4 regions of the Peteryoungia glycinendophytica genome follow, and region 2 is predicted to be linked to each of the others. Evidence: riboswitches for the same ligand, from Rfam matches in the RefSeq annotation. Region 2 holds a riboswitch; each other region holds the start of a gene.

Region 1 (2,193 bases), 1.3 Mb from region 2:
GCTTCCGATTACGTTTCCAAGGACTGGCTGCTCTACAAGAAGAAGCCGCTTGGCGGCTTTGGTGCCTGATCAGGCAGGGCTCAATCAGAGCTTGGCGATGATCTTGCGAAGCTCCGCATCCCGCGCACCGAGCATCAGCACGTTGCGCAGCGCCTCCTTCGGATCATGGGTGCGAAAGAGCAGCCCGTTGTCGCGGATTGAGCGGTCGATGGTCATGGCTTTCGCTTCTGCTTCCGGCTTCAGCGCCACGGCAAAATACATCCGCGAATAGTTCTGCCGGATCCGCTCGAAGAACGCTTCATTCTCACCGATTTCTGCGAAGAAATTGGCGATGTAGAAGGCCCAGCGCACATCGGCATATCGGGCAAAATTCGTCCGCGCCGCCGTCACGTGACAGTAGCCCAGATGCGGGCTGTCGCTCAGCGTGCGGTGAAAGATGATCTTCGGAAACTGGATCGACCGGTGGAAGGAGTTGATCCGTGTATGCGTCGTATCGGCAGCCGCTTCCAGCCGCTTGCCGGTCCGCTCCGCCACTTCCTCATAGGTGAGATAGCGCCGCTGCTCCGGGACCCAGTCATCGCGATGCCGCGAAATGCGCCCGGTCCGCAGGAATTCAGTATGAGCCGCCTTGGCTGGGGATCCAGCCTTCTCGGTCTTTGATGCCGCGAAATATCTCAGTTTCTGCATTTTGACGCTCTGACGGTGCCCGGCTTCAAGTGTAGAGCTTACCGCAGCATGGTTAATCATCATTTGATGGTATTCTGCGGTACAGAGGTTTCGCGAGGCTTGCCGCACTGCAAATCCTGAAATCTTCCTTCACTCGCTCATTTGCGCCATCGTCGCTGAAAGCAGAACTTATCCGTTGCTGCAGTTTGCCGAAATATAACGACAATTTCCGATTTTGCTCTTCACGAGACAGCCTCTGCATATGTCGCAAACGATTTCTGCCGTGTCGTTCCGCAGTGCAGCGCCGCCTCGGGCCTTGTGATTAGATGAACCCAAGCTCGAGGTGCTGCCCAGCTAGGGAGGGCGGGAAATCGGGAAGCCGGTCAAAATCCGGCGCTGCCCCCGCAACGGTGGTGGAGAATGCGCTTCGGCACAAAGCCACTGGGAGAAACCCTGGGAAGGCGCCGGCGCGGTCCGCAAATGGACCACTCCAGAGCCCGGAAACCAGCCTCGGGAAACGAACAATCAAGGTCGCGGCGGGCGGCCGGAGATGGCCGTGCTCTGCCCATCCCAAGGGGCGGTGCCGTGCTGCGCTCCTCATCCGCCGATCCAGGAAAACGAGGACGACATGGACCTGCAGACCACGGCATTGCGCCAGTTGAAGAACCGCCGCGAAGGCTTCAGCCTTGAACAGCCCTTTTACATCGACCAGGACTACTTCAAGCTCGACATGGAGACGATCTGGTATCGCGACTGGCTGTTCATGGGCCATGACTGCGAGATCCCGCGCGCCGGCAATTATTTCACCGTTCAGGTCGGCGATTATCCTGTCGTCATCGTGCGCGGCAAGGACCAGGTCATCCGCGCCTTCCACAACACCTGCCGCCATCGCGGCCACCGCGTCTGCACGCAGGACAAGGGCGCATCCGCCAAGCTCGTCTGTCCCTATCACCAGTGGACCTACGACCTCGACGGCTCGCTGGTCTTTGCCCGTCAGATGGGCGAGAATTTCGACAAGGCGGACTTCGGCCTGAAGACGGCCCATTGCGAAAGCGTCGCCGGCTACATCTTCATCTGTCTGGCCAACGAAGCCCCTGACTTCGCCCCCGTCCGCGCCTCGATCGAGCCCTACATGGCGCCGCACCGCCTGTCGGAAGCCAAGGTCGCCCACAAGACGACGATCATCGAAAAGGGCAACTGGAAGCTTGTCTGGGAAAACAACCGCGAATGCTACCACTGCGCCGGCAATCACCCGGAACTCTGCCGCACCTATCCGGAAGCCCCGACGGCAACCGGTGTCCAGGGCGCCGGTGACGATCCCTTCATTGCCGACCACTGGGCGCGCTGCGAAGCCGCAGGTCTCCCCTCCACCTTCAAGATGGATCCGTCGGGCCAGTTCCGCACCGCCCGCATGCCGCTGATCCAGGATGCCGAGAGCTACACCATGTCCGGCAAGCGCGCCGTGAAGAAGCCGCTCTCTGCCGACGTGCCGATCAGCCATATCGGCACCATGCTGCTCTTCCACTA
Region 2 (2,193 bases):
GGCCGCTGAACGCGAACTCGATGAAGCGGCTCTGCAGGTTCGCCAGGTCGGACCGGTCTTCCTGCCACCTCAGAACGGCGCGATCGACTTGAAAAAGCCTGCCGCATCAGGCCCGCAACCGCTGCAGGAATAGCCGCTGCCTTTAGCCGCCGCCGTCAGAAACTGCGTCTGCCGGCCAGCGTTCTTCAAAAACGAGATCGTCCAGCGACAGCCTTTGACGCCAGCCCTTGATTTCCAGTTCCGGCTTCTCGTAGAGCTGATCGACATATCCGAGACAAAGGTAACCGATGATCTCGACCCGCTTCGGGATGCCAAGGATTTCCTTCACGTCCTGATCGTGAAAGATGCTCACCCACCCGACCCCGACACCCTCGGCGCGGGCGGCAAGCCAGAGGTTCTGGATGGCGCAAACGGTCGAATAGGCGTCCATCCGGGGATTGTGCGTGCGTCCGAGCACGATAGGGCCTGCACGATCGGGATCGCAGGTGATGCAGATATTGAGCGGCGCCTTACGGATACCCTCCAGCTTCAACGAGCGATAGGCCTGCCGGCGCTCTTCCGTGAACATCGCGACCGCCTCTTCATTGGCTCTGGCAAAGGCATGCCAGATTGCCTCGCGCTGCTCGCGGCTGCGGATCAGGAGAAAATTCCACGGCTGCATGAATCCGACCGAAGGGGCGGCATGGGCTGCAGAAAGCAGCCGACGGATCAGGGCATCGGGTAAGGGATCAGGCAGAAACTGGTCGCGCACATCCCGGCGGGTTTCGATGGCGCGGTAGACGGCGGCCCTTTCGCAATCCGAAAAGGCGTCGGCCCGGACGAGGGCCTCGTACGATGAGTCGTGCATCCTGTTGTCTCCAACAATGCGCAACCGCCCGCCGTCCGCGCGGGCTAAGTCTATGGTGTCAGGCCGGTCTTCTGACTTGGCTTCTACCGCATCCGCCGCCTTCCCGGTCTTCTCGACCAGTGGCAGGGCTTCCCCTGGCAAACACGTCCGCCTCACAGCGCTGGGCACGTCCCGGATTCTCACCGGCTTCCCGATTCTCCTGCCATAAGGCAGGCACCTGACCTCGGTCTTTTATCGCATCGCGATGCCCTGCAATAGACACGAAAGCGACAGTCAGGAAATTTCGGAGGAATAGCGCACGAAGGCAAAAGCCGATCCATCGGGTGACCAGTTCGGAACGTTGATCGACCCCTGACCGCCAAAGAATTCGAACAGCGTCTCGACATTTCCACCGTCGGCGTCCATCAGCCGAAGCCGGACCTGCTTGTCGCGCGGATGACCCGCCACGTCGGCGTCGTAGGAAAGGAACAGAACCTTTTTGCCATCCGGCGACGGATGCGGGAACCAGTCGCCATAACCGTCTGCGGTCAGGCGCTGCAGATCGCTGCCATCGGTCCGCATACGCCAAATCTGCATCGTGCCCGTGCGGCTGGAGTTGAAATAGATCCACTGCCCGTCAGGCGAATAGTCGGGACCGTCGTTATGGCCCTCACCATGGGTCAATCGTTTCTCAGGCCCACCCTTGGTCGAGATCGTGTAGATGTCGAAAACGCCGTTCCGGTCGCCGCAATAGGCAAGCTCCTTCCCGTCCGGGGACCAGCCATGCCAGTAGGACGGCATTTTATCGGTCACCTGACGCGGCTCCTCATCTCCATCGCCGAGCAGATAGATGCACGACTTGCCGAAGAGCGTATGGTCGGAAAACGCGATCGACGCGCCATCGGGTGAAATGCCGTGATCATTGTTAAGACGGACGGCAAAGCTAGTATCGATCAGTTCCGGCTCTGGATCGTCATCGTCAAGCGACAAAGCATAGAGAAGCCCATCGCCGTTGATGAGAAGAAACTCGCCGTCACGCGACCAGTTCGGCGCCTCGACGAGATCCTCCGTCTGCCAAACGACCTCGCACTCGCGTGCCGTCATGTCATAGATTTCAACGGAACTGCGCATTGTCGAATTCTCCTGGCCGTCTGGGACCGCTCAGCGATCCCGGAAACGGTTTGTAATCGGATAGCGGCGATCGCGCCCGAAATTCTTCTTGGTGATCTTCACCCCCGGTGCCGACTGACGTCGCTTGTATTCGGCGAGGTACAGCAGATGTTCGACCCGGTGAACGGTTGCGACGTCATGGCCACGCGCGATGATTTCGTCGACACCCAATTCCTTCTCGACAAGGCATTCCAGGA
Region 3 (2,193 bases), 440 kb from region 2:
GCACGGCGGCGATGCCTTTTGCATCGAGCAGGTCGGTCTTGTTCAAGACGATCAGGTCGGCGCAGGTCAGCTGATCTTCGAACAGCTCTTCGATCGGGCTCTCATGGTCGAGATTGTCGTCTTCGGCGCGCTGGGCAGCGACCGCGTCATGGTCGTCGGCAAAACGGCCAGCAGCGACGGCAGCACTATCGACCACGGTGACGACGCCATCAACAGTGACGCGGGTGCGGATATCAGGCCAATTGAAGGCCGCGACCAGCGGCTGCGGCAATGCCAGTCCCGAGGTTTCGATGACGATATGGTCAGGCTTCACGTCGCGGTCGAGCAACTTCTGCATGGTCGGCACGAAATCGTCGGCGACCGTGCAGCAGATGCAGCCATTGGTCAGCTCGATGATGTCGTCCTCGGTGCAGTTCTCCGCGCCGCATCCCTTAAGCACGTCGCCATCAACGCCGAGATCACCGAATTCGTTGATGATCAGCGCGATCTTCTTGCCGCCGGCATTGGTCAGCATGTTGCGGATGATGGTGGTCTTGCCCGCCCCGAGAAAGCCGGTGATGACGGTGGCGGGGATTTTTTGCTGCAACATGGTTCAACCCTTCATTTTCAGCGGCAATCCGGCCGCAACGAAATAGACTTCAGCCGCTTGAGCGGCGATGGCTTGGTGGAGACGGCCGGCATGGTCGCGAAAGGCGCGGGCGATCTTGTTTTCGGGCACGATGCCGAGGCCGACTTCATTGGAGACGAAGATGACGGTGGCCTGGAAGTCTGCTAGCGCGGCCGCCAAGGCTGCACCGTCTGCATCGACGTGACGGCCCTCCTCCATCATCAGATTGGTGAGCCAGAGCGTCAGGCAATCGACAAGGATGACGCGATCGGGCTGGTCGAGCATCTTCAAGGCGCCCACGAGATCGAGCGGCTCCTCATGGGTCGTCCAGCCGTCATCGGCGCGGTCAGTCCTGTGGGTGGCGATTCGGGCGCGCATCTCGTCGTCCCAGGCATGGCCAGTCGCCAGGTAAAACCTGTCGAGACTGGTGTCGCGCGCCAATCCTTCGGCGAAGCGGGACTTGCCCGAGCGTGCGCCGCCGAGAACGAGAATGGATCGGGGACGAGATGCGGTCATTGCGCACCATCGCCCGTGCCCAGGCGCACAGGTGGTCTGTCACACGAGGACGCCGCATGATCCAGGTATGCAGAAGACCTTTGCACCAACGGCACAAGCCTTCTGCGAGACCGCAGGGGTCCGCATTCGTCAAACGTCGCCAAGACAACCTCCGTGTTGGCAACGGGGATTGCTCCCCAGGTGGGCACGATGCCCGTCACGGACGGCAGGTCTCCTGGCTCGCAGGTCGTGGCACAGTGTGCCAGCGGGCCTTCCTCGCCTTCCCGGAGTTGTTTCGCAACACGAAGAGGAGGACGATTCGTAGAAAAAGAGGCGTCCAACCCCGGCTGTTCGTGTCGCCACTCCAGTGGCTTTTCCCACCCGCTTCGACATCAGGCCGACCGCACCACGCGATCCGTCGCCATCGATCTCCACAGGCAGGATGGAAGACCCTCGCTGCAATACAGTCGCGGGGTCGGCTGCGTTCGGCTTGCCCGGCATGGGTCCAGGCCTTCGCATTCCCTTTTGCTCTCCGGGCGGCCTGTCTGCCGTCCGAAAACCATCCACGAGAAGGATTAGGCCCGAGGCTGGAGCAAGTCAATCACGCTGACGGCACCGGTCGGTCGAACAGCGCCGACCGACCGCATGGCCCCGCCACTTACAGCTTTGGCGTAAGACAATCCGTAGCAACGGTCGGATCGCAGCCGCCACCAAGGCGAACGGTGCCGCTGGCCCCCTGCTCGACGGTCGTACCGGGTTTCGGCGCCGACACAGGAAGGGTGGGCTGATCCGGATAAGCGGGCTTTTCCACTGTGGTGACCGGCAGCACCGGTGGCGCGGCCATCTCAACGGGTGTCGGCTTTGGGGCTGCGGGTGGGGTCGGCACGGCTGGGGCGGCGGCGAGTGCCGGTTTGACGGGAGCGGATCCTCCACTCATCAGGGGCGTGGCGAGAGGGGTCGGCGCGGAAACAATCTCCGGATCCGTTTTCAGCCGTGTGGACAGCGTCTTCGGTGCGGGCACACTGCGGACCAGGGGATGGGCGAGTGAGAAGTCGAACCGGATGCGGGCGGCGATTTCCTCGGCCAGTGCG
Region 4 (2,193 bases), 2.2 Mb from region 2:
GTCCAGGACATCGAACCGGACCGTATTCGAATGGCCGGCGAATGGCTGCCGGCCGGCTGCATCGTCTGGGGCGCGGGCGTCAAGGCGTCGCCGGCGGCGCGTTGGTTGGGCGTTGAGCCCGGTCCCGCCGGGCGCCTCCCGGTCGATCCCCGTCTTGCCGTGATCGGGCGGCCCAATATCTACGCCCTGGGTGACACTGCCCTTGCACTCGATGCAGACGGCAAACCCTTGCCGGCTTTGGCTCAAGTCGCAAAGCAGCAGGGGCTCTATCTGGGAAATGCGCTGAAGGCAGAACTGCTAACCGGCGCAAAATCCCCGCCCTTTGTCTTCCAGAATCGCGGCAACACCGCCGTCATCGGTCGCAACGCGGCCGTCTTCGACTTCGGCCGATGGCATCTGAAGGGCAGGCTAGCATGGTTCCTGTGGGCCATTGTCCATGTCTGGCTACTGGTCAATTTTGAAAAGCGTCTTCTCGTCAGCATCCAGTGGCTGTGGCGCTATGCCACCCGGCAAAGAGGTGCCCGGCTGATCGATGAGGATGCGGTCGGGCACATCATGCCGCCACCTGCTGCAGATCCTCAGCGCCCTCATTGACCCGCCGTATCCGACAGAAAACGGCTTGACGAACGTAATGTTATTACATATCAGAAGGGCCGACGCAGGATGTGCTTGACCAGTCTATGGCGGAGGTTCTATTCATGGGGAGACGGTTCCCCCACCGGATGACTCCGAGGGGATTAATAGGGAACACGGTGCGGAAGACCCAGAAGGGACCAAGACCGTGGCTGCCCCCGCAACTGTAAGCGGATTGCCGTCCATTCTCGCGGCGCGAAAGCGCCGGGCCACTGCGAGCGATCGTGGGAAGGCAGATGGACGACAGATATTCGCAAGCCAGGAGACCTGCCGTCAAATGAGTGAGACACGTAGCGGACGGGGTGTTCCGATGGATACGAACTGGCTTGCAGACCGCGCCTCAGGCGTAGGTTCATGGGCGCCATTTTGCCTCCGGAGAAGTCCTGCGGAGGAAAGACTTGCCGGACATCATCATCGATAGTTTCAGCGCGGCTGCTGAAATTTACGACGCCACGGCTGCCTTCCACTTGGGGAGGGTTGGACGTGAGTTGTGATACCAGGGGCATATCCGTCAGGGCAGTCGACCTGGGTTGGGGACCAAAGCCCTCGCAGTTTCTTGTGCGCGACGTCTCCTTTTCGATCGGGGGCGGGGATCGCCTCGCGATTGTCGGCCCGAACGGCGCTGGCAAGACGACCCTGCTGCGCTGCCTCTATCGCGGTGTCGCGCCGCTTGAGGGCAGGGTGGAAATCGACGGTCATGATATCACAGATCTGACCCCGCGTCAGGTTGCCCGCCGCGTAGCCGTCGTTCTGCAGGAAATGCCGGCGGATTTTCCGTTCACTGTCCGGGACGTTGTCTTGATGGGCCGCGTGCCATGGCGCGAGGGGCTAACCGGCTGGACGGACCAGGACCGTGACGAAGCCCGTCATGCGCTCGAACATCTTGATCTGCTGTCTCTTGCAAACCGGCAATTCTCGACTTTGTCCGGCGGCGAAAAACAGCGCGTCCTCGTGGCACGCGCTTTGGCGCAGAATCCGGAGATCCTCATCCTGGACGAGCCGACCAATCACCTCGACATCCGCCACCAATTGGAGATCCTGGCTCTGCTCGCCACGCTGCGGCTGACCATCGTCACCACGTTGCACGACATCAATCTGGCCGCCGATTTCGCCACCCATGTTGCACTGATGCAGTCTGGCCGAATGATCGCCTTCGGCCATCCGGACGAGGTCCTGACTGATCACGCCATCTCCGGCACCTTCGGCGTCCTCGCCGAGCGTCAGCGGATGGCGGGTGCCGGTCTCTCTCGCTTTTCATTCTCCCTTGGCAGTTCCTGATTTGAAAGAGCCACCCATGTTCACGCCCCGTTTGCTCTCCGCCGCCACTCTTTTCGTTGCTGTTCTGGCCGCTTCGACAGCCGCAGCCTTTCCCGTCACGGTGAAAAGCTGCAACCGTGATGTCACCTTCGATGAGGCACCGAAGCGCGCGATCTCCAATGACGTGAACCTGACCGAGATGATGCTGGCCCTTAAGCTGCAGGACCACATGGTTGGCTACACTGGCATTTCCGGCTGGAAGACGCTCGATGCGAGCCTGCGCGAAGGCGTGAAGGAACTGCC

Evidence for each region. A riboswitch is a leader RNA that binds a small molecule or an ion and turns the genes downstream of it on or off. The one in region 2 is predicted to bind cobalamin.
Region 1: it holds a riboswitch for cobalamin, as region 2 does, so the genes downstream of both, FJQ55_RS04535 (aromatic ring-hydroxylating oxygenase subunit alpha) here and bluB (5,6-dimethylbenzimidazole synthase) in region 2, are expected to answer to the same signal.
Region 3: it holds a riboswitch for cobalamin, as region 2 does, so the genes downstream of both, cobU (bifunctional adenosylcobinamide kinase/adenosylcobinamide-phosphate guanylyltransferase) here and bluB (5,6-dimethylbenzimidazole synthase) in region 2, are expected to answer to the same signal.
Region 4: it holds a riboswitch for cobalamin, as region 2 does, so the genes downstream of both, FJQ55_RS00505 (ABC transporter ATP-binding protein) here and bluB (5,6-dimethylbenzimidazole synthase) in region 2, are expected to answer to the same signal.

What each region holds. Positions count from the first base shown of each region.
Region 1 is NZ_VFYP01000001.1:943,297-945,489, forward strand. Features, by position in the region: gene FJQ55_RS04525 (GGDEF domain-containing protein) at 1-69, shown strand, start outside; gene FJQ55_RS04530 (DUF6656 family protein) at 85-687, opposite strand; cobalamin riboswitch at 991-1,193, shown strand; gene FJQ55_RS04535 (aromatic ring-hydroxylating oxygenase subunit alpha) at 1,295-2,193, shown strand, end outside.
Region 2 is NZ_VFYP01000001.1:2,271,208-2,273,400, forward strand. Features, by position in the region: gene FJQ55_RS11110 (DUF2865 domain-containing protein) at 1-133, shown strand, start outside; gene bluB (5,6-dimethylbenzimidazole synthase) at 143-847, opposite strand; cobalamin riboswitch at 892-1,083, opposite strand; gene FJQ55_RS11120 (TolB family protein) at 1,121-1,957, opposite strand; gene FJQ55_RS11125 (NAD+ synthase) at 1,988-2,193, opposite strand, start outside.
Region 3 is NZ_VFYP01000001.1:1,833,779-1,835,971, reverse strand. Features, by position in the region: gene cobW (cobalamin biosynthesis protein CobW) at 1-589, opposite strand, end outside; gene cobU (bifunctional adenosylcobinamide kinase/adenosylcobinamide-phosphate guanylyltransferase) at 593-1,123, opposite strand; cobalamin riboswitch at 1,311-1,681, opposite strand; gene FJQ55_RS09000 (hypothetical protein) at 1,761-2,193, opposite strand, start outside.
Region 4 is NZ_VFYP01000001.1:108,864-111,056, forward strand. Features, by position in the region: gene FJQ55_RS00500 (NAD(P)/FAD-dependent oxidoreductase) at 1-594, shown strand, start outside; cobalamin riboswitch at 691-922, shown strand; gene FJQ55_RS00505 (ABC transporter ATP-binding protein) at 1,117-1,911, shown strand; gene FJQ55_RS00510 (ABC transporter substrate-binding protein) at 1,928-2,193, shown strand, end outside.